DNA from 2 places in the Streptomyces sp. NPDC107538 genome. Region 1 is predicted to be linked to the other one. Evidence: predicted binding sites of a transcription regulator. Region 1 holds the regulator's gene; the other holds the start of a gene.
The links. The regulator HspR, encoded in region 1, represses chaperone genes until heat shock. The targets are predictions, from matches to a motif close to TTGAGNNNNNNNNNCTCAA.

Region 1 (15,862 bases):
CCACGCAGATGTGGCTCAGCCGGACGTCGAAGGTCCCACCGGTCTCCTCGAAGAGCCGCTGGTAGAGGCCGATCATCGAGTCCTGGCCCTTGTAGTCGCCCGACAGGAGGTGGCTGCCGGGGACGTGATGCGTGCAGTCCGAGGCCAGCAGGCCGCGGAGAGTGTCCATGTCGCCTCGGGTGAAGGCTTCGTAGCCCTTGCGGACGAGCGCTGCGTTCGGGTGTTCGGCCATGGTGATCGCCGGCTTTCCGGGTTTCTGGCTGCGATGTTCCCTTGTTCGAATTGTCTTCCCGTGCGGGGTGCTTCGCCAGCCAGCGCATGGCCGGCTAGGGCGTGGCCAGGGCTGGGTGCGGGCGAGGAGGAGGAGCTGGCTGGGGATCGTTTGGCGCAAGGGGGATGAGCCGAGTCCGTCATCCCCACCCCCGTGGCCATCCACCGTCAGTCCGGTTTCGGCTCCGTACCCAGTTCACACCAGATGTACTTGCCGTCCGTCCCGTTCACGGTGAACCAACCCCAGTCGTCCGCACAGGAGTTGACCAGGTGGAGGCCTCGGCCGGAGGTTGCCGTGGGGGAGGGTGGGGCGGTGAGGCGTGGGGGTGTGGGGTCCGTGTCCCAGGCGCCGAGGCGGAAGGAGTGGCCGGACTGGCGGAGTTTGAGGGCCGCGGGGCCGGTGGTGTGGCGCAGGGCGTTGGTGAGGAGTTCGGAGGCCAGGAGCTCCGCCGGTTCGAGGAGGGCGGGGAGGGTGTGGGTGGTGAGGATGTCGCGCAGGGTGCGGCGGCTGATCGCCACGGCTCGGGGGTCGTGGGGGATGTAGAGGGTGTACTCCCAGTCGGTGCGCATGGGGTCTCCCGGTGCGGAGGGGTGGGGGCGCTGGGGTGGCGGGCGGTGGCTCTGTCGCCGCCGCCGTGGCAGGGCGGGGCGGTGCGCTTCCGGGGTCCCGGGGTTCCGCAGCGTGTGCGTCGCGTCACTGACGGTATGGGGTTCAGTTGAACCCGGTCAAGGTGAACCGGGATAATGAGGAGCCGACTTTCGGGAGGGAACGCGTACATGCCGGCACGGAGCATCGTCACCGCACGTCAGGAGCGGCTCGGCGCTGAGCTGCGCAAACTCCGGGAACGGGCAGGGCTCGGCGGTCGGGAGGCGGCGCGGGCGCTGGGGATCGCCGAAAGCAAGCTCTCCGCCACGGAAGGGGGGCGTGTCGGCGTCAGCGCGGATCGTGTTCGGTACCTCGCGAGTCAGTACGCCAGCGATGACGCCGCGCTGGTGGAGGCGCTGGCCGCCATGGCGACCGAGCGCGGGCGGGGTTGGTGGGAGGACTCCCGGGGGCTGCTCCCGCGTGGGTTTCTCGACCTCGCGGAACTTGAGCACCACACGCGGCACGTGAGGTCGTTCGAAATCGTGAGCGTTCCGGGGCTGTTGCAGTCGGAGGGGTACGTCCGATCGCTCTATGAGGGCTCTCCGCCAGGGATGAGCCGGGAACAGCGGGACCTGCGCGTGGAGTTCCGCCTGCGTCGGCAGCGGGTCCTCGACCGGGACGACTTCGTCTACGCGGTCGTCATCCATGAAGCCGCGCTGCGGATCAGGAAGGCCGATCGCGGGGTCGCGCGGCGGCAGTTGCGACACCTGCTCGAACAGTCGGAGCGGCCCCAGGTCGCCGTTCGTGTCGTGCCGTTCGACCGGGACGGGTTCACGATCAGCAGTCCGATTCTGCTGCTGGACGGGCCCGTTCCGCAGTTGGACACTGTCCTGCGCGACGCTCCCCATGGGGGCGCCTTCCTGGACGCGGAGGCGGAGTTGGCCACCTATCGGCGCAGGATCGCCGTGGCGGAGAAGGCCGCGCTCGGCGTCGTAGAGTCGAGGGACTTCCTGCGCGACCTGGCTGAAGAGATCTGAGGGCGACATGGCAGCTGTTCCCGCGTGGCAGAAGTCCTCGTTCTCCGAGGACGAGGACGCTCCCAACTGCCTTGAGATCGCCGCCCAGCGCGAAACCCTCCACCTCCGCGAGAGCGAAGAGCCCGGCCGGGTGGTTCGGGCCACCCCCGCCGGGCTCTCCGCACTCATACGTGCGATACGCGGGCCGCGTTACTGAGCATCAGCCCGCGAGTACGTCCCCGAAGTACGCGTCGCCCGAAGGGCCGCCCACGGTCTGCCCGTTGAAGGACTTCGCGCCGGTGCCCGTGATACCGGACTTGCCGGACTTCAGCGTCCAGACGGCACCGTCGGCGGAGTTCTCGGCGTAGGCGCCGGCGACCAGTTCCGCGTAGCCGTCGCCGTTGCTGTCGGTGAGGCGGACGGCCGCGCCGAAGTAGTCGTACGCCTCCGCGGCGCCGGGGACGCCCGAGGTGTTCTGGGAGTAGGACTTGGCGCCGCTGCCGGTGAGGCCGGACTTCGCGCCGCGCAGGACGACGACGGCACCGGCGTGCTGCTTCCCGCCGACGGTCTTCTGGGGGACGCCGACCGCGATGTCGGTGTACCCGTCGCGATTGACGTCTCCCGCGGACAGGCTCCAGCCGAACCTGTCGTTCCTCGTCGCCGTGCCGGGCACGCCCGCGGTGTTCTGGCCGATCCGGACCGGGGTGCGGGAGCTGATGCCCGTGGCGCTGCCGTAGGTGACGGTGATCGCGCCGCCGAGGCCGCCGTTCGGCTCGTCGGTGGACTTCTCCATGAAGTTGCCGGTGACGATGTCGCCCCGGCCGTCCTTGTTCACGTCGGCGATGACGGCGTCGTAGCCGCCGGCGACCTTGGGGCCCGCCTTGAGGCCGGAGGCGGAGCCCTTGTAGAGGACGCTGCGCGTGCGGTAGCCGTTCTTGATCTCCTGCTGGCCCATGACCAGCAGGTCCGTCGTACCGTCGCCGGTGACGTCCCCCGCGACGAGCTTGTCGGTGTTGATGCCGGTCTGCCCGTAGGTGTCGATGCCGACGAGCCCCGTCGCCTTGCCGGTGCGGGAGATCGGGCCCTTGAAGATGTTCAGCTCGGGGAACGCGAGGTTGGCGGCGGCCAGGTCGGTGTCGCCGTCGCCGTCGAAGTCACCGGTGGCCACGGACCAGCCCAGCTCGTTGCGGTTCTCGGGGAGGGGCGAGGTGATGTCGGTGGCCGTCTTGATACCGCTCGCGCCGCCCCACAGCACCGTGAGGGCGCCCGAATCGCCGGACGAGCCGAGGGAACGGCCGTGCGCGCCCACGATCAGGTCCGTGTAGCCGTCGCCGTCGAGGTCGCCCGTGGTCAGACGGTCGCCGAAGTAGCCGGACGACTGCGGGGAGCCGGGCACACCGGCCGTGGCCTGGCTGATGATCTGGCGCTTGGCCGTGCCGAGGCCCTTCGCGGTGCCGTAGACGACCGCCACGTAACCGGCCCCCTTCTTGCCGGAGACCTTGGCGATGGGAGCGGCGATCGCGAGGTCGCGGTAGCCGTCGCCGTTGAAGTCACCGGAGAGACCGGAGGGCGCCGCGACGGCGGTCGCCGGGAGCGCGGTGAGGAGGCCGGTGGTGAGGGCGGCGGTCAGGAGAAGGGAGCGAGTACGCAAGAGGGCTCCAGGAAGCAAGAGAGGGGGGAGGAGGGAGGAGGGAGGGCGCGTGCCGTGCGGACGGGCCCGCACCCTTGCCGGGTGCGGGCCCGAACAGCGGGCGGGTGGGCTCAGTTGGCCGCGTTCGCGCCGAACACCGGCTGGCCGGACGTGGAGACGCCGACCGCGGAGGGGGCGAGGGAACGCGAGCCGGTCGTGGTGATCTTCGTGCCGTTGGAGGGCAGATAGACCACGGAGCCGTTGAAGTCGTTCTCGCCGTACGCGCCGGCCGTCAGGTCGGCCTTGCCGTCGCCGGTGACATCGGTGAGCTTGACGTCGCTGCCGAAGAGGTCGTCCTTCTCGTCCGAGCCGGGGACACCGGCCGTGGACTGGGCGAAGTACTGGTAGCCGGAGGTGGTGTTCAGGCCCGACTCCGCGCCGTACAGGATGGTCAGGGCACCCGCGTTGACGACACCGCCGAGGTTCTCGCCGGGGGCGCCGGCCACCAGGTCGGTCTTTCCGTCGCCGTTGATGTCGCCGAGGGACAGCTCGCTGCCGAACCAGTCGCCGCGCTCGGAGGAACCGGGCACGTTGCCGCTGTTCTGCGTCACCGCGACCGTGGTGCCCGGACCGTCCGCACTGCCGTACACGATGTGCACCTTGCCGCCGGTGGACGACTCGGGCACGGAGGGCTCGCTGCCGTCCTTCGACGGGTCCCAGTCCTGGCCGGTGACGATGTCGCCGAAGCCGTCGCCGTTGATGTCGCCGATACCGGTGATGATGCCGCGCTTCAGCTCCTGCGCCCCGGACGCGCTGAGACCGGAGGCGGTGCCGGGCACGTACCAGTTGGTGTTGTAGTGGTAACTGCCGTCTGTCTCATAGCCGTTGACGACGATGTCGGTGCGCTTGTCGCCGTTGACGTCGCCCGCGGTGAGCACCAGCGTGCCGGTGTCCTTGCCGGAGAGGATGTCGGTGGTGAAGCTGTAGCGGCCCGCGGCCGTACCCGACTTGCTGATGCCGCCCTTGAAGACGTACACCCGGTTCGACGAGGAGCCGACCGCGAGGTCCTCCTTGCCGTCGCCGTCGAAGTCGCCGGACGCCAGCGCGGTGCCCCAGTAGTCGTGCGAGGAGGTCGCCGGGTCCTTGACGGTGGTGGCGCCGGACAGGCCCTTCGCCGAGCCCCAGACGATGACGACCGTGCCGCCGTCGGTGTCGCCGTCGACGTCCTCGGCCAGTGCGGACACGGCCAGGTCGTCGAAGCCGTCGCCGTTGTAGTCGCCGTAGGCGCTGACCCAGCCGAAGGCGTCGTTCTTCTCCGCGCCGCCGGGCACGCCGGTGGTGTTCTGGCTGATCGTGGTGCGCTTCGACGAGGTCACACCGCTCGCCGAGCCGTACAGGGCGACGATCTGGCCGGCGCCGCTCTTGCCGCCGACGGTGGCGTTGCCCGCCGAGTACGCGACATCGCCGAAGCCGTCGCCGTTGAAGTCGGCCACCGGCTGGTGGACCGAGTCGGCCGCCGTCGCCGTCGCGGCCGAGAAGGTGAGCAGACCGCCGGTCAGCGCGGCCGCGGAGGCCGTCGCGAGGGCGAGTCGCAGATGCTTGTGCATGCGGGAATCTCCTGCTGCATGCGGGACGCCTGGCAGACGTCCGCAGTCAATGGGGTGCCCTTCCTGTTCGTGTTCGCCCGGAGTTGTCCCGGGGTTCACGGGAAGTTGGCGAACAGGAGACCGATAAGGGTGGGGGAGGGTTGTACGGGGTTCCTGGGTTTTTTGGGGAGGGCGGCCGAACGTTTCCCGGGGGTGCGGCGTCGGGGGTGTGAGGGGGCCGTCGGCGGCCCCCACCGGCGATGAGGTGACGATGACGAAGACGTTCGGTTGCCGTACGAGGGCCGCCCTGGCCGCGCTGGCCGTGGTGACGGCTCCGCCGGCCGTCGGCTGTACGGCGCTCAGCGGCGGCGGGGAAGCCTCGGCCTCGTGCGCGTTCGTGGTGGAGTACGGCGAGCGCGACTACCACGACCTGGCCACCATCGAGTTCGAGCTCGGCGACAAGGTGGGCACCGCCCGCTCGGCGTACTGCGACGACACCCCCAACGACGACGATTCCGCGCCCGAGCCGGAGACGTACGAGACGTACGAGGCGTACGCCATCGACGGGCTGGACCCCGCCGACGCCATCGCGGTGCGCAGGTCACCGGAGGACGAGACGTTCTTCATGGTGCGGCAGGGCAAGGAGCTGCCCGCGGAGGTCGAGGCACGCCTCCCGGCGAAATGAGCGACGCCCCCGGTCCGCTGGGACCGGGGGCGTCGAACGGCCGTGACACCTGGGCCGGGGTTACTTCACCGGCTGCGGCTCCGGCTCGCTCTCCGTCTCCGCCTCGCCCGCCGGGGGCTCGTCCTCGTCCGGGACGGGCGTCTTGACCGACTCCAGCAGCAGCTGGGCGACGTCGACGACCGTGATGGACTCCTTGGCCTTGCCGTCGTTCTTCTTGCCGTTGACCGAGTCGGTCAGCATGACGAGGCAGAACGGGCAGGCGGTGGAGACGATGTCGGGGTTCAACGACAGCGCCTCGTCCACGCGCTCGTTGTTGATGCGCTTGCCGATGCGCTCCTCCATCCACATGCGCGCGCCGCCGGCGCCGCAGCAGAAGCCGCGCTCCTTGTGGCGGTGCATCTCCTGCTGGCGCAGGCCCGGGACGGCGGACATGATCTCGCGCGGGGGCGTGTAGATCTTGTTGTGGCGGCCCAGGTAGCAGGGGTCGTGGTAGGTGATCAGGCCCTCGACCGGGGTCACCGGGATCAGCTTGCCCTCGTCGATGAGGTGCTGGAGCAGCTGGGTGTGGTGGATGACCTCGTAGTCGCCGCCGAGCTGCGGGTACTCGTTGCCGAGGGTGTTGAGGCAGTGCGGGCAGGTGGCGACGATCTTCTTGGCCGACTTGGGCTTCGCCGACTCGGGCACGACCTTGCCCTCGTCGTCCATCTCCTCACCGAAGGCCATGTTCAGCGCGGCGACGTTCTCCATGCCCAGCTCCTGGAACAGCGGCTCGTTGCCGAGTCGCCGTGCCGAGTCGCCGGTGCACTTCTCGTCGCCGCCCATGATGGCGAACTTGACGCCCGCCATGTGCAGCAGCTCCGCGAAGGCCTTGGTGGTCTTCTTGGCGCGGTCCTCCAGGGCGCCGGCGCAGCCGACCCAGTACAGGTACTCGACCTCGGTGAGGTCCTCGATGTCCTTGCCGACGACCGGGACCTCGAACTCGACCTCCTTGAGCCACTCCAGGCGCTGCTTCTTCGCCAGGCCCCAGGGGTTGCCCTTCTTCTCCAGGTTCTTGAGCATCGTGCCCGCCTCGGACGGGAACGCGGACTCGATCATCACCTGGTAGCGGCGCATGTCGACGATGTGGTCGACGTGCTCGATGTCCACCGGGCACTGCTCGACACAGGCGCCACAGGTGGTGCAGGACCACAGGACGTCCGGGTCGATGACGCCGTTCTCCTCGACGGTGCCGATGAGGGGGCGCTCGGCCTCCACGAGGGCCGCCGCGGGCACGTCCTTCAGCTGCTCCTCGGACGCCTTCTCCTCGCCCTCCATGCTCTTGCCGCCACCGGCGAGCAGGTAGGGGGCCTTGGCGTGCGCGTGGTCGCGCAGCGACATGATCAGCAGCTTGGGGGAGAGCGGCTTGCCGGTGTTCCAGGCCGGGCACTGCGACTGACAGCGACCGCACTCGGTGCAGGTGGAGAAGTCGAGGATGCCCTTCCAGGAGAACTGCTCGACCTGGGAGACACCGAAGACGTCGTCGTCACCGGGGTCGGTGAAGTCGATCGGCTTGCCGCCCGAGGTCATCGGCTGGAGACCGCCCAGCGCCGTCGCACCATCGGCGTTGCGCTTGAACCAGATGTTCGGGAAGCCGAGGAAGCGGTGCCAGGCGACACCCATGTTGGTGTTGAGCGACACCGTGATCATCCAGATCAGCGAGACACCGATCTTGATCATCGCGGTGAAGTACACCAGGGTCTGCAGGGTGCTCGGGTCCAGGTCCCGGAAGGCCACGACCAGCGGGTACGAGGCGAAGTACCCGGCCTCGTAGTGCTCCACGTGGTGGAGGGCGCCCTCAAGGCCGCGCAGGGTGTAGATGGCGAGGCCGATGGTGAGGATGACGTACTCGACGAAGTACGCCTGCCAGGCCTTGGAGCCCGCGAAACGCGACTTGCGGCCGGCCCGGGAGGGCAGGTTGAGCAGGCGGATGGCGATCAGCACGAGGATGCCGAGGATCGTCATCACACCGATGAACTCGATGTACATCTCGAACGGCAGGAAGCCGCCGATCACCGGCAGCGTCCAGTCGGCCTGGAACAGCTGGCCGTACGCCTGGGCGAGGGTCGGCGGCAGCGTCAGGAAGCCGATCGCGACGAACCAGTGGGCGAAGCCGACGATCCCCCACCGGTTCATCCGGGTGTGGCCGAGGAACTCCTTGACCAGGGTGATCGTGCGTGCCTTCGGGTCGTCCGTACGGCTGCCCGCCGGCACCGGCTGACCGAGCTTCACGAACCGGTAGATCTGCGCCACGGCCCGCGAGATCAGCGCGACGCCGACCACGGTCAGGACCAGCGACACGATGATCGCGGCGAGTTGCATTTCGGGGCTCCTCGGGCCTGCGAGGGTGATTACTGAGCGGTAACTTATGCAGTCCGTCTGAGACTACCCAGTTCTTCCGCCGCACTGTAGCCAGGGGGGCGGTGATCTGCGTCGCTGAGGGTTGCCTGAGTGCGGGCCTGTCACGCTTCTGTCAATGATGCCATTTCAAAACGATCGTGTTATTCGTGCGAAATTGTGACATTCCCACCTAACTTGGATCCGTGCTGTACGGAATCCTCGCCGCCGCCTCCGCCCTGTTGCTGACCGCCGTGCTCTCGGCGGCCGTCCGCGTGCCCGCGCTGCGGCTGCGGATCGCCGAGCGGCGCCGGGGGCGGCGGGTGCCGTTGCTCGGCGGTGTCGCGGTGATGGCCGGGGTGGGGGCCGTCGCCTGGGTCGGGGAGTGGAGCGGGGTCGCCCCGCTGGGCGAGGAGGCCGGGCGGCTGATCGTGGTCGGGGCCGGGCTCGGGGTGCTCGGGCTGGTCGGTGATGTGTGGCGGCTGCCGGCGGTGGTCGGGGCGGCGGGCGTGGTCGTTGCCGCCGCGCTGGTCGTGCCGTACCGCGATCTGGGGGTCCTGGGCGGGATGGCGGGGGTCTGCTGGATCGCTCTCGTGGTGCACGGGTTCAAGGGGATGGCCCGGTCGGACGGGGTGCTCGGGGTGGTCGGGGCGGTCACCGCGTTCGCGCTGAGCGGGTGTGCGGCCGCCGAGGTCATGGACGGACTGGCCACGCTGTTCAGTGTGCTGGCCGCCGCGCTCACCGGGTTCCTGATGCACAACTGGCCGCCCGCGCGCGTCCTGCTCGGCACCTGCGGGGCGCTGTTCGTGGGGTTCGTGCTCGCGGGGGGTGTGCTGCATGTGTACGCCGTCGGGTACGGGGCCGGTGTCGGGGCGCCCTTCGCCCTGACGGCCGTCGCGACCGCCGATGTCGTCCTCGCGCTGGTCTCGCGGAAGCGGGCGGGGCGGGAGCTGTGGCGGGGCGGGCCCGACCATCTCGCGCACCGGCTGCGGCGGATCGGGCTCACGCCGCCGGGGGTGGTGGTCGTGCTGGGGGCGTGCGCGGCGGGCTCCACGGGGGTCGGTCTCGCCATCCACATGCTGTGGACGGAGCCGCGGTTCGCCTGGTGGGTGGCGGGGGCGACGGGGGTGGTGGTGCTGGGGATGCTCTTCGTGCCGGTGGGTCCGCCCCGGCCGGCGCCCACGGCGGCGCGGGCCGTTTCCACGGCCGCGCGGGCCGTTCCCACGGGGGTTCACCGGCCCCGGCCCATCCCGGGGCGGCGTGCCCCGAGCCCGTCGTCCCGGTCGCGGCGGTTCCGTGAGCAGGAGGCTGCGGAGTTGGGGCGGCGGGGGTGGGTGGGGTAGGTGCGGGTCCGGTGGGGCTTCTCGCGCAGTTCCCCGCGCCCCTGACGGGGCGCTCCGTGGCCGTATACCTCCAGGTCAAGGCCTCCTTGCCTGTAAGTAAAACATAAGAGTTGAGCCCCCTCGACTCAGCTCTGTTGACCCATCGGGGGGTGTCGTGCACACTTGAGTCCGTTCCACTCAAGTCATTGCTGGAGGAATTGAAATGGCACGTGCGGTCGGCATCGACCTGGGCACGACTAACTCCGTCGTCAGCGTTCTTGAAGGCGGCGAGCCCACCGTCATCACCAACGCAGAGGGCGCCAGGACCACGCCGTCCGTCGTCGCCTTCGCCAAGAACGGCGAGGTGCTCGTCGGCGAGGTCGCCAAGCGCCAGGCGGTCACGAACGTGGACCGGACCATCCGGTCCGTCAAGCGTCACATGGGCACGGACTGGAAGATCGAGCTCGACGGGAAGCACTTCAACCCGCAGCAGATGAGCGCCTTCATCCTGCAGAAGCTGAAGCGCGACGCCGAGGCCTACCTGGGCGAGAAGGTCGCGGACGCGGTCATCACCGTCCCGGCGTACTTCAACGACTCCGAGCGTCAGGCGACGAAGGAGGCCGGTGAGATCGCGGGCCTCAACGTCCTGCGCATCGTCAACGAGCCCACCGCCGCCGCCCTCGCCTACGGCCTGGACAAGGACGACCAGACGATCCTGGTCTTCGACCTCGGTGGCGGCACCTTCGACGTGTCGCTGCTGGAGATCGGTGACGGCGTCGTCGAGGTGAAGGCCACCAACGGTGACAACCACCTCGGTGGTGACGACTGGGACCAGCGCGTCGTCGACTACCTGGTGCAGCAGTTCCGCGCCGGCCACGGTGTGGACCTCGCCAAGGACAAGATGGCCCTGCAGCGTCTGCGCGAGGCCGCCGAGAAGGCGAAGATCGAGCTGTCCTCCTCCACGGAGACCTCGATCAACCTGCCCTACATCACCGCCTCCGCCGAGGGCCCCCTGCACCTCGACGAGAAGCTCACCCGCGCCCAGTTCCAGCAGCTGACGGCCGACCTGCTGGAGCGCTGCAAGACGCCGTTCCACAACGTCATCAAGGACGCCGGGATCGCCCTGTCCGAGATCGACCACGTCGTTCTCGTCGGTGGCTCCACCCGTATGCCCGCCGTCGCCGAGCTGGTCAAGGAGCTGACCGGCGGCAACGAGGCCAACAAGGGTGTGAACCCGGACGAGGTCGTCGCCATCGGCGCCGCCCTCCAGGCCGGTGTCCTCAAGGGCGAGGTCAAGGACGTCCTGCTCCTCGACGTCACCCCGCTGTCCCTCGGCATCGAGACCAAGGGCGGCATCATGACCAAGCTCATCGAGCGGAACACGACGATCCCGACCAAGCGGTCCGAGATCTTCACCACCGCCGAGGACAACCAGCCGTCCGTGCAGATCCAGGTCTACCAGGGCGAGCGCGAGATCGCGGCGTACAACAAGAAGCTCGGGATGTTCGAGCTGACCGGTCTGCCGCCCGCCCCGCGCGGTGTCCCGCAGATCGAGGTCGCCTTCGACATCGACGCCAACGGCATCATGCACGTGACCGCGAAGGACCTCGGCACGGGCAAGGAGCAGAAGATGACCGTCACCGGCGGCTCCTCGCTGCCGAAGGACGAGGTCGACCGGATGCGCCAGGAGGCCGAGAAGTACGCGGAGGAGGACCACGCCCGCCGCGAGGCCGCCGAGACCCGCAACCAGGGCGAGCAGCTCGTCTACCAGACCGAGAAGTTCCTCAAGGACAACGAGGACAAGGTCCCCGGTGACATCAAGACCGAGGTCGAGGCGTCCGTCGCCGAGCTGAAGGACGTGCTCAAGGGCGAGGACACCGCCGAGATCCGCACCGCCACGGAGAAGGTCGCCGCCGTCTCGCAGAAGCTCGGCCAGGCCCTCTACGCCGACGCCCAGGCCGCGCAGGCCGCCGGCGGCGAGGCCGGTGCCGGCGGCGGTGCCGGTGACGCCAAGGCCGACGACGACGTCGTCGACGCCGAGATCGTCGACGAGGACCGTGACCGCAAGGACGGTGCCGCGTGACGGAGGAGACCCCGGGCTTCGACGAGCAGCAGCCGCAGTCGGCTCAGCCGCAGCAGCCTGATGTCCCCTCCGGCTCGAACGACGCCGAGCCGAAGGCCGCCCCCCAGGAGGGGGCGGCCCCGGCCGGGGACGCGGCAGCGGCGGCCCAGGTGGCCGGCCTCACGGCCCAGCTGGACCAGGTGCGTACGGCGCTCGGTGAGCGCACGACGGACCTCCAGCGCCTCCAGGCCGAGTACCAGAACTACCGTCGCCGGGTCGAACGGGACCGGATCACGGTCAAGGAGATCGCCATCGCGAACCTCCTGACCGAACTCCTGCCCGTACTCGACGACATCGGCCGCGCGCGGGAGCACAGCGAACTCGTCGGCGGCTTCAAGTCCGTCGCGGAATCGCTGGAGACCGTCGCGGCGAAGATGGGCCTGCAGCAGTTCGGCAAGGAGGGCGAGCCCTTCGACCCGACGATCCACGAGGCCCTGATGCACAGCTACGCGCCCGACGTCACCGAGACGACGTGCGTGGCGATTCTCCAGCCGGGGTATCGCATCGGCGAGCGCACCATCCGCCCCGCGCGGGTGGCCGTGGCCGAGCCCCAGCCGGGGGCGCAGGCGGTCAAGGCGGAGGGCTCCGAGGAGCAGGCGGCGGGTGCCTCCGGTTCCTCCGGTGCCGACGACAAGGAGAGCGGTGGCCCGGACGAGGGCTGACGCCACAGGCCGAGACAACGGCACGCAGGGTGAGCCAGGTGAGTGGAAGGAGGGACGTCGCGGATGAGTACCAAGGACTTCATCGAGAAGGACTACTACAAGGTCCTCGGCGTCCCGAAGGACGCCACCGAGGCCGAGATCAAGAAGGCGTACCGCAAGCTCGCCCGCGAGTACCACCCGGACGCCAACAAGGGGAACGTCAAGGCCGAGGAGCGCTTCAAGGAGATCTCCGAGGCCAACGACATCCTCGGTGACCCCAAGAAGCGCAAGGAGTACGACGAGGCCCGCGCCCTCTTCGGCAACGGCGGCTTCCGCCCCGGACCCGGCGCCGGCGGCGGCTCGTTCAACTTCGACCTCGGCGACCTCTTCGGCGGCGGCGCACAGGGCGGCGGCCAGGGGGCGGGCGGTTTCGGCGGGGGCATCGGCGATGTCTTCGGCGGCCTGTTCAATCGCGGCAGCTCCGGCACCACCCGGGTGCAGCCCCGGCGCGGCCAGGACATCGAGTCCGAGGTCACGCTGAGCTTCACCGAGGCCATCGAGGGCGCGACCGTCCCGCTGCGGATGTCCTCGCAGTCGCCCTGCAAGGCCTGTTCGGGCACCGGCGACGCCAACGGCACCCCCCGGGTGTGCCCGACGTGCGTCGGCACCGGCCAGGTCGCGCGGGGCTCCGGCGGCGGTTTCTCCCTGACCGACCCCTGCCCGGACTGCAAGGGCCGGGGCCTGATCGCCGAGCACCCGTGCGACATCTGCCACGGCTCGGGGCGCGCCAAGTCGTCCCGGACCATGCAGGTCCGGATCCCGGCGGGCGTCTCCGACGGCCAGCGGATCCGGCTGCGCGGCAAGGGCGCTCCCGGTGAACGGGGCGGCCCGGCGGGCGACTTGTACGTCGTCGTGCATGTCGACCCGCACCCGGTGTTCGGCCGCAAGGACGACAACCTCACGGTGACCGTCCCGGTGACGTTCACCGAGGCGGCCCTCGGCGGTGAGGTCCGGGTCCCGACCCTGGGCGGACCGCCGGTCACCCTGAAACTGCCTCCGGGCACCCCCAACGGCCGTACGATGCGGGCCCGGGGCAAGGGCGCCTTCCGCAAGGACGGCACCCGTGGGGACCTGCTGATCACGGTCGAGGTGAGTGTCCCGCAGGACCTGTCGGGGAAGGCTCGTGACGCGCTGGAGGCGTATCGCGAGGCGACCGCGGGCGAGGACCCGCGAGCGGAGCTGTTCCAGGCCGCGAAGGGAGCATGAAGGTGATGGACGGCCGCCGTAGGCAGAATTCATTCGGTAACCGGGCTTATGAGCTGACGGAAGAGACACCGGTGTACGTCATCTCGGTGGCCGCCCAGCTCTCCGGTCTGCACCCGCAGACCCTGCGTCAGTACGACCGGCTGGGGCTGGTCTCCCCGGACCGCACCGCCGGGCGCGGCCGTCGCTACTCGGCCCGTGACATCGAACTGCTGCGTACGGTGCAGCAGTTGTCGCAGGACGAGGGCATCAACCTGGCCGGCATCAAGCGCATCATCGAGCTGGAGAACCAGGTCGCCGCGCTCCAGTCGCGCATGGCCGAGATGGAGGCCGCCCTCGACGGCGCCGCCGCGGCCATGCGCCAGCGCGAGGCCGCGGTCCACGCCTCCTACCGGCGCGACCTGGTGCCGTATCAGGAAGTGCAGCAGAGCAGCGCGTTGGTGGTGTGGCGGCCGAAGGGGCGCCAGCCGTCCGCCGACTGACCGGTTCGAGTAGGGGTGAGGGCCCGGAGGTTCACGACGAACCTCCGGGCCCTCACCCCTACTTGGGGGTTCAGGGCCTCAGGATCGCGTGGTCGCCGTCGGCCGCCGACTCGGTGCCGTCGGCGTACAGCGCGGTGACCCGGTAGAAGTGGGTGGTGCCCTTGGCGGCGCCGGTGTCCAGGTAGCGGGTGGCCGTCGTGGTGGCCGCCAGCTTCTCGTACGCCTCGGTGTCCGGGTTCCAGCGGTAGACCTGGTAGCCGGTGGCGTCGTCCACGGCGGACCAGGACAGGTCGACGGTCTTCTCCTCCGCGTCGGGGACCGCCGTCAGCTGGAGCGGCGAGTCCTCGGACGTCGGCACGCTCGGCGTCATGTCTAGCTCGGTGGCGCTCACGATCTCGCCCGCGCGGCTCCACTCGTACGGGGAGTTCCAGGAGGAGTCGTAGGCGTCGACGAGGAAGCAGCGCTCCACGCCGTCCGGGAGCGTGGTGTACGTGTACGAGGTGACGTCGGTCCCCAGCCACACCTCCTGGTGGGCGGAGCAGACGCTGTCCTCCTCGTCGCGCAGCAGCTCGCCCGCGTAGACGACGTACCGGAACAGGTCGGGCGCCGGGTTGGCGTCCCAGTCCAGCTCGAAGCCGTACTCGGTCGGGGTGACCGACAGCCCGGTGACGGTGGGCGGCGGGGTGAGGTCCTTGCGGGTGCCGCTGACGGCGGCGGACCGCGCGGACTCGTTGCCCGCCGCGTCCAGGGCCGTCACCCGGTAGTGGTGGGCGGTGCGTTCCTCGGCCGTGGTGTCCAGGTACGACACCTGGTCCGTGTCGCCGAGCAGCGTGTACGTCCCGTCCGCGCTCGTCGCCCGGTACACGCGGTACGACACCGCGTCGGCGACCCCGGCCCAGCCGACGCTCAGCCCGTTCTGCCGCGAGCCGGTGCTCAGCCCGGTGGGCGCGGCGGGGGCCGTCCGGTCGACCGTGGGTACGGCCTGATCGGCGGAACCCGCCGACTCGTTCCCGGCCTTGTCGTAGGCGCGGATCTGGTAGGCGTACGCGTCGCCCGTCATCGGGAGGGTATCGGTGTACTTGGTGGAGGTGGTGGTCGCCAGGGGCTTGGTGCCGTAGGCGCCGTCCGCGAGCCGCCGGTAGATCCGGTAGCCGGCGAGGTCCATCTCCTTGTTGGACGTCCAGGTGAGCGCGGCCTTGCCGGTCGTGGCGTCGTAGGCCGCTCTGGGCCCGGTCGGGGCGAGCGGCTTGACCTTGTCGACCGTGGCCGGGGTCCGGGGCGCGTAGGTGAACTTGACCTTGGCGGAGCCGGTCCAGTTGACGTAGTCGACGCGGAGGGTGTGCTTGCCCTTGGAGAGGCTCAGGTCGACGGTCTTGGAGGCGGTCGACGTGCCGTTCTTCCACAGGTTGATCCTGCGCTCGCCGTCGACGTAGACGCGGATGCCGTCCAGGCCGGAGGCGGAGAGCGTGAAGGGGCCGCCGGAGCCGAAGTCACGGGTCACGGACCAGCGGACGGCGAAGTTGTTCGCCGGCAGACCGGAGGCGGGGGCCTTGGTGCCCCAGTTCTGGTCGATCGCGCTGTCGCAGACGGTCTTCTTCGGCGTACCGGAGAAGGAGGTGTTGGCGAAGAACTGCTGCTTGTAGACGGGCGAGGCGCACGTCACGGCGGCGGACGCGGGGGCGGCGGTCGCGGCGAGCAGACCGCCGGCGGTGGCGAGCACGACGGCGGTGGCCGTGGCGACCGTGGTGGCGGCCGTGGTGACGGTCGTTCTGGCGGTCGTTCGGGGGGCCGTCGTACGTCTGGGTGGGGTCACTGAGGTCCTCGGAGGTCCTGGGGCGCCGGGAGCGTGTATCTGATCGGCGGCGACGGGGGACGCGTGCCGCCGC
Region 2 (15,862 bases), on a different contig from region 1:
GACTGCTCGGCGATCTCCGCCTCGACGTCACGGCGTCCCTGGCTGGCCCCCTGGTGGAACCCGCCGAGCCTACGGCGCAGTTCCTCGGCGTTCACGCCCCCGGCGCGCGGCCGGGGAGGCATGGGCGTGGGCGCGGTGATCCTGGGCGTGCGCTTGGGCAGGCCCTTGTCCGTGAGCCGCGGGGGCTCCTCGCCCCGTGGCCCCGCCACCGTGCGCGCCGCGTTCCCCTCCTCGGCGTCGGCCCGCTCATGGGTGTCGGGATCGCCCGTGTACGGGTTCTCGTGCGCGTCGTACGGGTTCTCGTGCGCGTACGGGTCCTGGTCCTCCTCGGCGATGTCCTCGACGATGTCCTCGTCGGCGCCCTTCCCCGGGGCCACCGGAGCGAAGAGCTCCATCGTCGTCTCGGACACGGACTCGGTCCCGCTCCCGGGACTGGTTCCGGGACCGGTTCCGCCGTCGGGTCCGTCGTCTTCCGGTACGACGGTCCCGGCGGCCTCCGCCGTGTCGGCGAAGTCGGCGGCGTCGGCGGCCGTCCCCACGGCCTCCCTCGCCAGCAGTGCCCGCTCGGCCGCCTCGATGAGCGGGTCGCCGTCGCCTTCCGGCTCGCGGACGGCGACGGAACGGCCGGGCAGGACGTTCGAGTTGGCCTCGGCGTCGGCGCCCGGCAGGGTGAGCCGGGGCGTGAGGGAGGCCGGGGTGCCCACGGGCACGGCGGGCGTGGGGGCCAGCAGCGCCTTGGGCAGGACGACGACCGCGGCGGTGCCGCCCGAGTCGTGCGGCTGGAGCCGGACCGGGGTGCCGAGCCGGTGGGCGAGGCGGGCCACGACGTACAGGCCGAGCCCGAGGCCCTCGCCGCCCTCCTGCTCGTAGGGCGCCTCGGGATCGAAGTCGGTGAGGCGGGAGTTGAGCCGGTCCAGCCGGTCGGGGGCGACGCCGATGCCGCCGTCCTGGACGGAGAGGGTGATCTCGCCGTTCTCCATCAGCCAGCCGGAGACCTCGACGGACATCTCCGGCGGCGAGAACGAGGTGCCGTTCTCCATCAGTTCGGCCAGCAGATGGCTGAGGTCGTCGGCGGCGAACCCGGCGACGTGCGCGCCCGGCGGCAGCGCGGCGATGCGGACGCGTTCGTAGCGTTCGATCTCGCTGACCGCGGCGCGGACGACGTCCACGAGCGGGACGGGGCCGGCGTGGTGCTGGATGTGCTCGTGGCCGGCCAGTACGAGGAGGTTCTCGCTGTGGCGGCGCATGACGGTCGCGAAGTGGTCGAGCTTGAAGAGGGTGGCGAGGCGGTCGGGGTCCTGCTCGCGCTCCTCCAGGGACTCGATGACGGCGAGCTGCCGCTCGACGAGACCGAGGGTGCGCAGCGCCAGGTTGACGAAGGTGGCGTGGACGCTGTGCTGGACCTTCGTCAGATGCGCGGTGGCGGCGGCGAGTTCGGCGCGCAGCCGGTCGCGGTCGTCGGCCATGGTCTGGCGCTGGCCGATGAGGTGCTTGCGGTCGCCCTCCAGGGGCGCGAGCCGCTCGTGCAGCGCGAGGGCGTGCGCGTGGAGCGCGTTGACGGAGCGTACGACCTGGGCGAACTCGTCGTTGCGGCCGGTGAACTTGACCGGCTCCTCGGTCGCCGGGTCGCCGGCCACACGGGCGGAGCCGATGCGCAGCACGGCGAGCGGGCGGGTGAGGGAGCGGGCCATGCCGGTGGCGACACCGACGGCGAGGAGCATCAGCGCGCCGAGGAGGGCGACCCGGATCTCCAGCGCGGTGACGTCCTCGTCGCGGAGCTGGGCGAGGTCCTTGGTGCGCCGGTCGTAGAGCGAGGACTCGGCGCCGCGCATCAGGTCCACGCGGGCGGAGAGCGCCGCGCCCACCTTCTTGGCGCTGGTGCCCGCCTCGCCCGTGGAGAGCGTGGGCTGGTCGGTGAGGTCGGCCAGGTACTTCTCGGCGGTGTCGGCCTCGGGGCCGGTGACCGTGGCGTCGTACGAGGAGCGGCCGGCGGCGGGCGCGGTCTCGCGGAAGTGGGCGAGCGCGGCGTCGGAGCGGACCCGGGCCTGCTGGGCGACGGCGGTGAGGGCGTCGCGCTGCTTCGCGTCGGCGGCCGAGGCGCCGGTCGTGGTCGTGGGCAGCCCCGTGGCGGGGTCGATGACCGTCTGGGTGGTCGTGGGGACGCTGAGCGCGGCGACGAGCAGGCCCCGGGCGGCGGCGGCCTGCTGGACGGCGGTGTCGAGTTCGGCGAGGGCGTAGGCGCCACCGCCCGCGCGCGGCGGCAGTTCGGCGGCGAGTTCCTCGGCGAGGGCGTGGAGTTCGGTGACGACGGCGGTGTACGCCGTGTGCGCTTCGAGCGCGGTGCTCTTCCCGGAGAGCGCCGCCTGCCGGACGCCGGCGATGGACTCGATGTCCTCCCGCAGCCCGGCCGAAGTGTCGGTGTCCGCGCTCAGTTCCTCGACCTGGGTGTCGACGCGGTCGCTGCGCTGCTTGCTGGGCGCGGCCGACTCGGGCCGCCCGGCCGCGATGTACGCGGTGACCTCGTCGCGTTCGTCCGCCAGCGCGTGCGCCAGCGTGAGCGCTTCCTGCGTCTGCCCGGCGAGGGTGACCAGGCTCTGGGTGTCGTGCAGTTGCTCCGAGGCGGCGAGGATCGAGGGTGCCCCGGCACCCGCTATGGCGGCGGCGACGACGGCCACGGCGACGATGAGCCGGTTGCGTACGTGCGCCTTCCGCCCGGTGCCGACGGCGGGGGCCTCGGCCTGCGCCGTCCCCTGCTGGTTCCCAGAGGCCGCCGAGGCCTTCGAAGCTGCCTTCTTGCCTGCGCGCCGAGGCCGCGTCTTCTGCACCGGTGCTCGCATTCCTGACTCGTGTACCCATGGGCCGGGGTGACGATCCGTCGACCGGTCGAACGCCGTCGGTCGAAAGTCGTATGTCGTGCACAGCCGTCCCCCCGGTACGGCTCCCGACCCTCCCAGTGCCGGTGGGCGACGGTCCCGCATCAACAGTCCCGCCACCCGAAGGAGTGAACCTCGCCGGGGAGTTGGCGGGCAAGTTCCTCCGGCTCGTGCCGATGCCCCGCCCAGCGGGCCGGTTGGACGTCGGCGACGCGCTTTGACAGTATTCGCCGCCGCGCCTCACCGCTGACGATCATTCCATGCCAAACCCGGCGCCCCGGTCGGCGGGTCCGGGTCGTACGGCGACCGTTGTCGGCCTTTCGCCGATCTTGTGGGGGGCTCGTGCAGACTGGCCGAATGCGCACGGAACTCGTCTCGGAGCCCGGGAACCCCTTCCACCCCAACGAGGACTTCGCGTCGGTGGCCCTGCCCGCGGGGGGACAGGGCGGCACCCTGGTCGTCCTCGACGGTGTGACCCCGCCGCCCGAGGGCCACGGCTGTCGACATTCGGTCGCATGGTTCACTTCCCGCCTCGGCGGCACCCTGACCGAACTGTCCGTTTCGGAGCGGGATGCACCGTTGTCCGACGTGCTCTCACAGGCCATTTCCCGTACCGCCGGGGCCCACGCCCAAACCTGTGACCTTTCTCACCCACGAACCCCACAGGCCACGGTGGTTGTCGCCCGCTGGTCCCAGGAGGCCGTGGAGTACCTGGTGTTGTCGGACTCGGCCCTGCTGTGCGAGCGGCCGGACGGCACGGTGACGGCCGTCCTGGACGACCGCCTCTCCCGGCTCCCCCGCTCCGCCCTGGCCACGGCCGCACACGTCGACTCGGTCCTGCGCAACAGGGAGGGCGGCTTCTGGACGGCCGCCGCGGATCCCGCCGTGGCCGCCCGCGCGGTGACGGGAACCCTTCCCCGCGAGGAGGTCCGCACGCTGCTGGCGTTGACGGACGGCGCGACCCGCTGGACGGAGATGTTCCGGGAGGGCGACTGGACCGACCTCCTCACCTTCACCCGCAAGACGGGGACGCGGGGCCTGGTACGGCGGGTCCGGGAACTCGAAGCCACCGACACGGCCCGCGCGTTCCTGGGCCACGCGAAGACCCACGACGACGCGAGCGCGGTGTTCGTGGAGCTGTGAGGGTCCGGAGAGCTTGAGGCTCAGGGGACCGAGGCTCAGGGCGTGCCGGCGCCGGGCGTCGGGCTACCGGTGACGGAGGGCTGGTCCTGGGGACGGTCCGCGGGCGCGTCGGCGTTCGGGGCGACCCACACGCCCACCACCGCGGTGGCGAGCGCGGTAGAGGCCGCCACCAGCACGGTGGTGGCGGGGATCGCCGCCGCCGACAGCGAGCGGAAGTTACGGATCTGCCCCCAGCGCAGCCCGGCGAAGCGGACCAGACGGGCTTCCCAGTACAGGCCGAGGATGAGACAGACAGCGAGACAGTCGCCGCCGGTCAGCAGCAACGCGGTGCCGAAGTCGCGGGGCTCCAGGCCCCGGTAGAGCAGCTGCACGACTTCCGCCGGCAGCACCACGGCAAGCAGGCACAGCGCCTTGCCGATCGGGCTGCCACCCCGTAGCCAGGAATAGGCGTACCCGTAGATGAAGCCGTAGACGGGCCAGCGAAGAGCCGTCGACCACACCTCGACGACATCGCTCGCGGCATACCCGATCGTGACGATCCGGGGCGGCAGGGTGTAGACGAACCAGGGCAGGTTGAGGATGGCGAGCAGCGCGGCGCCCGCGACGCCGTTGCGCCAGGCGCTGGTACCGCCGGAGGTGCCGAGAGCGGCGAGGCGCAGCGCGACGGAGTGCTGCGGCGCTGTGCCACGGGGGCCGAGCGCCCCCAACTCGCGCCATCTCCGGCTCCACACACGTGGGGTGATGCTCGCCTCCGCCAGTCCGGTGCGCGAGGTGGTGAGGAACTCCCGGCGCCCGGCGGCGAGTTCCTGGTCCTTCAGCAGGGCGTGCATACGGCGGTTGTGCGCGGCCGGAGGGGTGCGGTGCAGCCGGACGGCCCGGTCCTCGGCACTGCGCGGGAGCAGCCAGGAGAAACCGAGGGCCGCCACGGCGACGGCGAGGTAGCGCCCGCTGGCGGAGGAATCCGTGGTGAGGGCGTCGAAACCCTCCAGGGTGAGTCCGGTGGTGAGCGCCGCGATCCCCAGCGCGGCGACGACGGTGGGGAGATGACGGGGCCAGCCGGACCGTTCGCGGCCACGCGTCCACAGCAGCAGAAATGTCACCAGGAACATCGATGTCTGGATAAGGGCGAGTGGTAGGTCTGCGATGTCTTCGGAGTCATGGGCTTCCGCCGCCAGGGGTGGGTACTCCCTGGCCAAAGTCCACCACAGCGCTCCGGACACCAGCGCGGCGAACAGTGTGCGCCGACCGAGTGCGACGAGGACGGCCCAGAGGGCCGCGGGCCACATCCAGGCGAGGAAAAACGCCACCGCGCGGGCCGACGGCTCCCAGAGGTCACCCGTGACGCCGATTTCCTCCTGTGGCGGCAGCGCCAACGCCCCAGGTCCGGCGCTCATCACGGCCAGCCAGATCCCCGCCGCGACGGTCACCGCCCACCGCCGGCCCGGCACACCGCACACTCCGCGCCGCAGAGCGCATCCGACTCCGCCGGCCAGAACCCAAGCGACGGCGGCCGGCAACAGGGCCCACGGCGACAGGCTGGTCCCGGCGAGCGTGGCGACGGGTACGAGGAGCAACACGCTCGGCACCAACACGGGCAGCAACTGCCGTGCGGACGGTGGGCGTCCGGTTCCGACTCGGACGGTGAGTGCGGCCACAACGAAGGGCAGCAGCACCCACCACCAGACCAGGAGGGGAACGTCCCGACCGACCTCGTCCTCCCACCAATCGGGTCCGTACGACAGCGTCACCAGCAGCAGTCCGCAGGTCATCGCAGTTCCCGCGACAGTCGCCACGGTCCACCGTCGGCGGGTGGCGGCAGGTGCCCAGCGGCGTACGAAGAGCACGGCGCAGAAACCCACGGCTGTCACGGCAAGCAACAGGCAGATCTGTTCACGCAGAGCGGAGGGGCGGTGCTGCAGCACCTCCGCAAGGACTGCTATCTCGTCGCCGCCCGAGGACGGTATCTCGCTGCCCGGCGCGGACCGCAACCACAACCGTGTCGACTCCTTGGCCGAGAGCCTCATCTCGACCCGGTTTCCGGACTGCGCCGAGGTCGTACCGCCCCACACGGCGGCGATGCCGTACTCCCCCGCATCGAAGGTGATATTCCACCGGTCGTAGAGCGCCTTCTCTCCCAGCATGCCGTCCCTGACATCCAGGGAGATCTCCATGTCCGCTTCGATCTGCCCCACCCCCAGCGAGCAAACGAGGCCTCCTTCCGACCAGGGGGCACTCGTACGGAGGACGGCCTGCACGGTCTTCTCCTTCGGGGACTGCGTCAGTTCCTCCGTCTCGGGATAACCGATCTCGAGGGCCTCCTCACAGTCGTCGTCCGTACCTCTGGCAAAAACGGAGAACGGGAGCCAGTCGGCGAGCAGTTGTTCGCCCCGGCGCAGGTCGGCGGTCATCGGATCGTCGGTACTCAGGTCCCAGCGGTGCTCGGCCCTGAGCACCCAGTAGCCGGGGTATTCGGGATCCGTGGTGATGCGGAAGCTGCTCGCACCCGCGCGTGCCGGGTGACCGGCCGCTCGGTACTTCTTCGCGGCGGCGACGAACACGGGGTCCACGGCCCCCTCCGGCTGTGGCGACTCGTCCGGCGCCCCAGCTTCGGTGCCGTCCTCGTCCTCGGCCGGACGCGCCCGGTCGATCTCCTCCAGCACCACGCGCACCCACTGGTCGCACACCACGACGCATCCCAGCAGCACGACCACGGGCAGGGCTATCGCCGCCACCACATGCGCCCAACGTCCACCGGACCAGCCCATGGCGCGCCCCCGTCCCTGAGGGGGTCAGCGCGACACCCCCCTCAGTTCTCTACCCCCCGATTCAACTGATGCAGCAGGTGGGCCAGTTGGGCCACCTCGTCGCGGTCCCAGCCCGCGAGTTGGCGTACGTACGCGACCCGGCGGGCGTCGCGGACCGCGCGGAAGCGGGCGCGGCCCTCGTCCGTGAGGTGGACGAGCCAGGCGCGGCCGTCGGCGGGGTCGGGTTCGCGGGCGATGAGGCCGAGGTGTTCCAGGGCGCGGAGTTGACGGGACATGGTGGCCTTGCCGACGCCGATGTAGGCGGCGAGTTCGGTGGCGCGCAGCCGGCCGGCCTCGTCGAGGCGGGCGAGGAGGCCGTAGGCGGCGGACTCGAGGTCGGGGTGGACGGCGCGGGCCATCTCCCCGGACTTGGCCCGGGCCCGCCGCAGCAGGACCGTCAGCTCCCGCTCCAGCGCGAGGTACGCCTGGTCCATACCGCCCACCGGCACCTCGGCCCCGCCGCCGTCGCCGTTTCCGCCCTCATCCCGCACGCCAGCGCTCCTGATTCCGATTCCGGGTACCTGCGGGTCAGTATTTCGCAGGTGGGGGCTGGACACCGTCCAGGTCGCCCGCGGGCCCGGCGGGGGCTGGTCGCGCAGTTCCCCGCGCCCCTGAAGGACCAGGCCCCCGCAGCCGTGAAAGGCGACCGGCGGCGGGCCTGAAAAGCAGGGGGCGCAGCCCCTGCTTTTCAGGGGCGCGGGGAACTGCGCGAGAAGCCCCACCGACCCGCACCCGACAACGCACCCCACCCGTCACGCCGCCAAAGGCACCCCCGCCACCGCTTCCGCCGGCGCCAGCGCCAGCTCCAGCACCTGCCGGACATCGGTCACGGCATGGACGTCCAGCTTCTCCAGCACCTCCGCCGGCACATCATCAAGGTCCGCCTCGTTCCGCTTGGGAATGACGACCGTGGTGACCCCGGCCCGATGCGCCGCGAGCAGCTTCTGCTTGACGCCACCGATCGGCAGCACCCGCCCCGTCAGCGACACCTCACCGGTCATCGCCACGTCCGTACGGACCAGCCGCCCGGACAGCAGCGAGGCGAGGGCCGTCGTCATGGTGACACCGGCGCTCGGCCCGTCCTTGGGCACCGCGCCCGCCGGGAAGTGGATGTGCACGCCCCGGTCCTTGAGGTCGGCGACGGGCAGCTCCAGCTCCGCGCCGTGCGACCGCAGGAAGGAGAGCGCGATCTGCGCGGACTCCTTCATCACGTCACCCAGCTGCCCGGTGAGGGTCAGCCCCGCCGCGCCCGTCTCCGGGTCGGCGAGCGACGCCTCGACGTACAGCACGTCACCACCCGCGCCGGTGACCGCGAGCCCGGTCGCGACACCCGGCACCGCCGTACGCCGCTCCGCCGGGTCCTGGGCCGACTCGGGCACATGGTGGGGGCGCCCGATGAGCCCGCGCAGATCCCCGTCGGTGACGGTGAACGGCAGCTCCCGCCGCCCCAGTTCGTGCTGGGCCGCGATCTTGCGCAGCAGCCGCGCCACGGACCGCTCCAGGTTCCGTACGCCCGCCTCGCGGGTGTACTCACCGGCCAGCTTGCGCAGCGCGCCCTCGTCGAGGACGACCTCGTCGGCGCCGAGCCCGGCCCGCTCCAGTTGCCGGGGCAGCAGGTGGTCCCGGGCGATGACGACCTTCTCGTCCTCGGTGTACCCGTCCAGCCGGACGAGTTCCATCCGGTCGAGCAGGGCCTCCGGAATCGCCTCCAGCACATTGGCCGTGGCGAGGAAGACGACGTCGCTCAGGTCGAGTTCGACCTCCAGGTAGTGGTCCCGGAAGGTGTGGTTCTGCGCGGGGTCGAGGACTTCGAGCAGCGCGGCGGCCGGGTCGCCCCGGAAGTCGGAGCCCACCTTGTCGATCTCGTCGAGCAGGACGACGGGGTTCATGGACCCGGCCTCCTTGATGGCGCGGACGATCCGCCCGGGCAGCGCCCCGACGTACGTACGCCGGTGCCCGCGGATCTCCGCCTCGTCGCGCACGCCGCCGAGCGCGACCCGGACGAACTTCCTGCCCATCGCGTGTGCCACGGACTCGCCGAGGCTGGTCTTGCCGACACCGGGCGGCCCGACGAGCGCGAGCACGGCACCGCCGCGCCGCCCGCCGACGACTCCGAGCCCGCGCTCGGCACGCCGCTTCCTGACGGCCAGGTACTCGGTGATGCGCTCCTTCACGTCCTCCAGACCGGCATGCTCGGCGTCCAGCACCCGCTGGGCGCCCTGGATGTCGTAGGCGTCCTCGGTCCGCTCGTTCCACGGGAGTTCGAGCACGGTGTCGAGCCAGGTCCGGATCCAGCCGCCCTCGGGCGACTGGTCGCTCGACCGCTCCAGCTTGTCGACCTCCTTGAGCGCGGCCTCCCGGACGGTCTCCGGCAGATCGGCGGCCTCGACGCGGGCCCGGTAGTCGTCGGACTCCTCGCCGTCCTGCTCGCCGTTCAGCTCACGCAGTTCCTTGCGGACGGCTTCGAGCTGGCGCCGCAGCAGGAACTCGCGCTGCTGCTTGTCGACGCCCTCCTGGACGTCCTTGGCGATGGTCTCGGCGACGTCCTGCTCGGCGAGGTGGTCGCGCAGCTGCTGGGTGGCGAGCTTCAGCCGGGCGATCGGGTCGACCGTCTCCAGGAGCTGGATCTTCTGTTCGGTGGTGAGGAAGGGCGAGTACCCGGAGTTGTCGGCGAGCGCGGAGACGTCGTCGATCGCCTGCACCCGGTCCACGACCTGCCAGGCGCCGCGCTTGCGCAGCCAGCTGGTGGCAAGTGCCTTGTACTCCTTGACGAGTTCGGCGACCTGCCCGGGCAGCGGCTCCGGCACGCTGTCGTCGATTCGCGTCCCCTCGACCCACAGCGCGGCCCCGGGCCCGGTGGTCCCGGCCCCGATCCGCACCCTGCGCACCGCGCGGATGAGCGCGCCGGGGTCCCCGTCCGCCAGCCGTCCGACCTGCTCGACGGTCCCGAGCACACCCGTGCTCGCGTACGCCCCGTCGATCCGCGGCACCAGCAGCACCTTCGGCTTCCCGGGCTCGGCCCGGGCCGCCGCCTGGGCGGCCTCCACCGCGGCCCGTACATCCGTGTCATTGAGGTCCAACGGCACCACCATCCCCGGCAGCACGACCTCCTCGTCGAGCGGCAGCACGGGCAGGGTGAGCGGTGCGGACGTCGATGCCATGATCTCTCCCTCGGCAGTCAAGTTGAGCTATGCCGACTCAATGCACATGAGCCGAGGAATGTTCCCCGAGGGACGGCACGTTCGCTCTGGGCGATCACCACCCGAGCAGAGGAACGCCGACCGGGGTCGCGCCCGATCGGCTCGACGTAATAGCCTCTACTCGCTACCAACTATTACACACTCGGAGGTCATGGTGGACGCAATCGTGCGGGCCTGGGTCGACGGATGGGTGGTCTCGCGTGGTGCGGCGCCGCCGGTGGTCGAGCCGTGGGGCTGCACGATCGACATGGGCATGGCCCACCACGTCACCCGTCACGTCCTCTCGGCGACGAACGAGATGGTGGAGGAGGCGACGGTCCGGAAGGTCGCGGACGCCGTCACCGGGACGGCGGTCTGGCTCAAGGTCTTCGCGGAGCCGTCGAGGGTGAAGCCCTGGCTGGGCGAGGGCTGGTGGGTGGATCCCGAGCCGGGCTGCCTGATGACGATCCGCCTGAGCCAGCACGAGCCCCCCCGCCCCCCTCCCCGACGGCTACCGGCTCCGCACCTGGTCGGCCGGTGACGTGACCCGGGTGATGATCGCCGCCCCGGACGGCTCCTTCGCCGCCCGCGGCCAGATCGCCCCCACGGGAGCGACCGCCGTCGTCGACCAGATAGAGACGTCCTCCCGCCACCGCCGCCGCGGCCTCGCCACCACCGTCCTCCACACCCTCACCCACGCGGCCCTCGCCCAGGGCGCGGAGACCGGGGTCCTGTGCGGAACACCAGACGGGCGCGCGCTGTACGAGGCACTGGGATGGAGGGTGGAGGCACCGCTGACCAGCGCGAAGTTCACGGGGCGCCCATGGGAAGGCAGCCGCTGACGGTGTGCCCCCCGGACCGCGTGACCGCGGCGAGCGACACTCGCACCACCGGCGCACCTCCCCGCCCGTACGGCGGCCACTGCCCGTACAACGCATCACCCTCGACCCGAGCCCCGCCGTCCACGCCCTTCTCAGCCCCAACGGCGCCGGAAAATCCACCCTTCTCCGGGCCCTCACCACTTCGTACGCCCCCGAGGGCGCCGGCCGGACGGGTCAGGAGGTGGTCGCAGGGGTCGCGGGGTCGCGGAGGCGGTGGGTCGGGTCCGGGCTACCGGCTCGGGCACAAGCCCCGCACGCTCACCGGCGGGACGAAGCGGCGGGTCGGCATTGCGCGGGCCATCCTCAACTCCCCGCGCCGCCCCCGCTCGACGTGCCCACGGCCGGACTCGCCCCGTGACAGCGGACCGGCTTCCGCACCCTCGTACGGCGGCTCTCCTCCGGCCGCGTCGCCTTCCACGGCCCCCTCGACGCGCTGGACGCGCTGGACGCGCTGGACGCGCTGGACGCGGCTACGCGACAGTCGTGGCCGCCGGACCAGGACCCCGGCCCCGACCCCGCCCGACGCCCGCGGCCGGGCCCGCCCGCCCCGCTCGCCACCACCGCCGTACCACCGGCCACGTCGCCACCCCGATCGCCAGGGACAGCAGATGCCCCCAGTTCGTCATCGGGTCCGTGAACGCGATCAGGTCGTCCACGAGCATGCCGCCGAAGCACAGCAGGATCGGCCACCGCAGCCAGGGCGACAGCAGCCCGGCCAGCGCGCCCACACTCGCGGCCACACCGAAGCTGATGCCGTAGTCGAGGCGGTGGAGGGAGCTGTCGGGGAGGTGGCCGGCCAGGACGGCGAAGCCCACCGGGACCTCGGTCGCGAGGGTGGCGAGGACATGGCCCAGCAGGAAGACCCCGGCCGTGCGCCGCCCGCCGATCCGGCGTTCCAGCGCGGTCAGCACCAGCAGAAAGGCCAGGGCGTACGGCGATCCGACCCCGCCCGCGACCCACAGCGCGCTCGCGAGCAGCACGAAGACCGGACTCCGGACCAGGTGCGCCACATCCGTACTGGAGCCCTGGTGCAGCGCGTGCACCAGGGCCGGGTCGGCGTATTCGGCGACCACCGAGGTGACCACCAGGACGGCGGCGTAGAAGAAGGTGAAGGGCGTACCGGCGGGGGTGGGGAGCAGCCGCCAAGGGCGCGGCAGCGGGACGCGCGCGAGCGGCAAGCGCCGGTGCAGGAATCGCGGGAGCGGCAAGCGCGGGAGCGGGGGGCGCGGAGAGCGCCGGAGCAAAGAGCGCGTGCGCGGGGGACATACGTGCTGCGAGGCAGCCTCGCGTTCCTCGCGCCCCGCGGGCTCCCCCTCGCGTTCCACCACCTCGGCCGGCGCCGCCGCACCCCCCTGCCGAGGGATGCCGTCGAGGACGGGCCCCGCGGTGTCCACGGTCTCGGCGGCGTCGATCTCGGCGGCGTCCAAGGTGAGGCGCTCCTTCCGGTTCACCCCACCCTCGACGCCTCGCCTGGCCCGTGTCTGTGACCCCCGCCACCCGCGAAGCGATTCACAGCAACTCGACAGCCCGCCGCCCCTACCGACCCCTAACGCCCTCCTACCGACCCCTACCGACCCCTAACGCCCCCCTACTGACCCCTACCGACCTCCCACCCCGATCCCCCGCGCCACCCGCTCCACATACGCCCGGAACCGCCCCGCCATGTCGAACCCCTCCGGGTCCAGCACCCACTGGATCTGCAGCCCGTCCATCACCGCCGCCAACTCCTGCGCGACGGCCACGACATCCGTGTCGGCCCGCAGTTCACCGGCGTCCACCCCGCGCCGCAGCATCCCGGCCACGGTGCCCACGACCTCGGCGTACCGCTTGACGAAGTACGCGTGGGCGGGATGACCGGGGTCGCCCGCCTCGGCGGCCAGGACGTTGAACATCCGGGTGCGGCCCAGCCGCGCGCTGTTGTACTCGGCGAGTTTCACGAGCGCCGCGAACATCTCGGCCGTCGACCCGAACTCCCGCGAGAAGAACCGGTCCCGGTCGGACTCGTCTATACGCTCCAGCACCTGGACGAGCAGGTCCTCCTTGCTGGGGAAGTGGTGCAGCAGCCCGCCCTGGGTGATGCCGACGTCCTTGGCGATCCGGGCGAGGGAGGAGGCGTGGAAGCCCCGCTGGGCGAAGTGCTCGACGGCCGCGTCGAGAATCCGCAGCCGCCGCTCGTCCCCGACGGCGTACGAGCCACGCGACGCACCGGAACTCCCCGACCTGCCGTCGGCAGACCCCTCTGACCTCCGGTTCCGCACCATGTCCGCCACCATAACCCCCCGCCGGACGGCCCCGAAGGCCCTCGCGAACCCGGAGTTACACGAGTCAACCACCCTCCCCTTTCAAGCCATGTGCCGCGTGATGGTGGCCACTTGACCAAAACCTAGTACCCACTCGGTTTTGCTGCTTCCCTGAACGAGCCTGCGCGGCAACGAAGCCGCCCTCGTCCCCCAGGAGAGCCCATGGCCGTCACCCCGGACGCCGCCCCGCTCGGCAAGGCGACCCCCCATCAGCCCCCGCAGCCCCCTCAGTCCGCCGACCTCCCCCGGCAGATCGAGAACGCCCCCGCCAGACTCGTCCTCGGCCTGGCCCTGGCCCAGTTCGGCACCTATCTCGCGGTCCTCACCCCGGTCATCGTCACCCTCGCCCTGCGCGTGAACCAGATCGTCCCGGAGGCGAGCCGGGGCGCGGCCCTCGGCCAGGTGCTCTCCGTCGGCGCCCTGCTGGCGATGGTCGGCAACCCGGTCTTCGGCGCCCTGTCCGACCGTACGACCAGCCGTTTCGGCCGGCGCCGCCCCTGGCTGCTCGGCGGCATGGTCACCGGTCTGGCGGGGCTGCTGATCGTCGCCCTCGGCGGCGGCGTCCCCACCCTGATGCTCGGCTGGGCGCTGGCGCAGCTCGGCATCAACGCCACCCTCGCCGCGCTCACCTCGTGCGTACCGGATCTGGTCCCGGACCGGCAGCGGGCCCGGGTCTCCGGCATCGTCGGCATGACGCTGTCGCTCTCCCTGGTCGCCGGGGCGGGCCTCGCCCGGCTCTTCAGCGGCTCGCTCTTCCTCGCGTTCCTCGTGCCGGGGCTGATCGGTCTGGCCTCGGTCGGCTTCCTGACCGTGGTCATCAAGGACCGCGACCGCCCGGCGCGCGCCGGCGCGTTCGAGCCGTACGGCGTCAGGGAGTTCCTGCGCAGCTTCTGGGTGAACCCGCGCCGGCACCCCGACTTCATGTGGAACTTCGTCGGCCGCTTCCTGGTCTTCACCGGCGCCGCCTGTGTGACCAGCTACTCCGTCTACTTCCTGATGGACCGCATGGGCTACGACGGCACCGAGGTCGCCGACAAGTTCTTCGTCGGCACCCTCGTGATGGTCGCCGCGACCGTCGTCGGCTCGATCGCGGGCGGCCAGCTCTCCGACCGCTCGGGCCGCCGCAAGCCGTACGTCCTGGGCTCCTCGCTCGGGATGGCGGCCGGGCTCGCGCTGGTGGCGACCTCCCAGACCTTCGGGGGGTATCTCCTCGCCATGGTCGTCTTCGGCTTCGCCGAGGGGCTCTATCTCTCGGTCGACATGGCGCTGGCCGCCGCCGTGCTGCCCAACCCCGAGGAGTCCGCCAAGGACATGGGCGTCCTCAACATCGGCAACGCCCTCCCCCAGTCCCTCGTCCCGATCATCGCCCCGGGCCTGCTGGCCGTCGGCGGCACCGGCGCCAACTACAGCGCGCTGTTCCTGTTCGGCGCCGTCGCCTCGATCGCGGGCGCCCTCGCCGTCCAGTTCGTCCGCTCGGTCAAGTAGCCCCACCAGAGCCCTCGTCCAAGGAATCGCATGCTCCCGTACCGCGACCCGAACCGCCCCGTCGACGAGCGCGTGGGGGACCTCCTGTCCCGGATGACGCTCGCGGAGAAGGCGGGCCAGCTCTTCCACGCGATGCTGACCATGAACCCCGACGGGTCACTGGCGGAGGCGGCCGACGGACCGTTCCTCCGGCGCGGCACCACGGAACTGGTCGCGGACGGCCATCTGACGCACTTCAATCTGCTGGGCCAGTACGGGGTCCGGGAGACGGCCGAGTGGGCCAACCGGCTCCAGGCGCTCGCGGCGGACACCCGGCTGGGCATCCCGGTCACCCTCTCCACCGATCCGCGCCACGCGTTCACCGACAACCCGGGCGCGTCCTTCGACTCCGGTGCCTTCTCGGCCTGGCCCGAACCCCTGGGCCTGGCCGCGATCGGCGAACCGGAGCTGGTGGAGCGGTTCGGCGACACGGTCCGCCGCGAGTACCTCGCCGTCGGCTTCCGGGTCGCCCTGCACCCGCAGATCGACCTCGCCACCGAGCCCCGCTGGTCCCGCCAGTCCGGCACCTTCGGCTCGTCCGCCGACGTCACGAGCGCCCTGGTCCGAGCGTACGTACGGGGCTTGCAGGGCCCCCGGCTCGGCCCGCGCTCGGTCGCCGCCATGGTCAAACACTTCCCCGGCGGCGGCCCGCAACGAGACGGCGAGGACCCGCACTTCCCGCACGGCAAGGAGCAGATCTATCCCGGCGGCATGAGCGACTACCACCTCGCGCCCTTCCGGGCCGCGATCGAGGCCGGCTGCTCGCAGCTGATGCCGTACTACGGCCAGCCGATCGGCGTGGACGGCTGGGAGGAGGTCGGCTTCGGCTTCAACCGGGACGTCCTCACCGGCCTGCTGCGCGAACGCCTCGGCTTCGACGGCGTCGTCTGCACCGACTGGGGCCTGCTCAACGACGCCCCCATCGGCGGCGAGACACACGAGGCCCGCGCCTGGGGCGTCGAACACCTCACCGTCGCCGCCCGCGCCGCCAAGGCCCTGGACGCGGGTGCCGACCAGTTCGGCGGCGAACACTGCCCCGAGGTGATCGTCGAACTCGTCCGCTCCGGCCGGATCTCCGAGGAGCGGCTCGACGTCTCCGTACGCCGCCTGCTGCGCGAGAAGTTCGTCCTCGGCCTCTTCGAGCGGCGGTACGTCGAC

Region 2: the regulator HspR is predicted to act here: its motif matches at 10,004-10,022, upstream of lon (endopeptidase La).

Annotation. Positions count from the first base shown of each region.
Region 1 covers NZ_JBVKAY010000003.1:568,139-584,000, forward strand. The annotation lists gene ACZ7MG_RS13075 (nuclear transport factor 2 family protein) at 1-232, opposite strand, end outside; gene ACZ7MG_RS13080 (ATP-binding protein) at 439-840, opposite strand; gene ACZ7MG_RS13085 (helix-turn-helix domain-containing protein) at 1,048-1,893, shown strand; gene ACZ7MG_RS13090 (DUF397 domain-containing protein) at 1,901-2,089, shown strand; gene ACZ7MG_RS13095 (FG-GAP and VCBS repeat-containing protein) at 2,093-3,523, opposite strand; gene ACZ7MG_RS13100 (FG-GAP and VCBS repeat-containing protein) at 3,634-5,109, opposite strand; gene ACZ7MG_RS13105 (DUF6281 family protein) at 5,360-5,773, shown strand; gene ACZ7MG_RS13110 ((Fe-S)-binding protein) at 5,834-8,131, opposite strand; gene ACZ7MG_RS13115 (MraY family glycosyltransferase) at 8,353-9,489, shown strand; gene dnaK (molecular chaperone DnaK) at 9,692-11,551, shown strand; gene grpE (nucleotide exchange factor GrpE) at 11,548-12,252, shown strand; gene dnaJ (molecular chaperone DnaJ) at 12,316-13,497, shown strand; gene ACZ7MG_RS13135 (heat shock protein transcriptional repressor HspR) at 13,503-13,976, shown strand; gene ACZ7MG_RS13140 (fibronectin type III domain-containing protein) at 14,047-15,696, opposite strand.
Region 2 covers NZ_JBVKAY010000002.1:140,402-156,263, forward strand. The annotation lists gene ACZ7MG_RS06490 (sensor histidine kinase) at 1-2,825, opposite strand, end outside; gene ACZ7MG_RS06495 (protein phosphatase 2C domain-containing protein) at 3,231-4,016, shown strand; gene ACZ7MG_RS06500 (hypothetical protein) at 4,052-6,781, opposite strand; gene ACZ7MG_RS06505 (MarR family winged helix-turn-helix transcriptional regulator) at 6,823-7,311, opposite strand; gene lon (endopeptidase La) at 7,573-9,981, opposite strand; gene ACZ7MG_RS06515 (hypothetical protein) at 10,172-10,540, shown strand; gene ACZ7MG_RS06520 (GNAT family N-acetyltransferase) at 10,542-10,841, shown strand; gene ACZ7MG_RS06525 (rhomboid-like protein) at 11,351-12,244, opposite strand; gene ACZ7MG_RS06530 (hypothetical protein) at 12,149-12,367, shown strand; gene ACZ7MG_RS06535 (TetR/AcrR family transcriptional regulator) at 12,479-13,141, opposite strand; gene ACZ7MG_RS06540 (MFS transporter) at 13,343-14,665, shown strand; gene ACZ7MG_RS06545 (glycoside hydrolase family 3 protein) at 14,696-15,862, shown strand, end outside.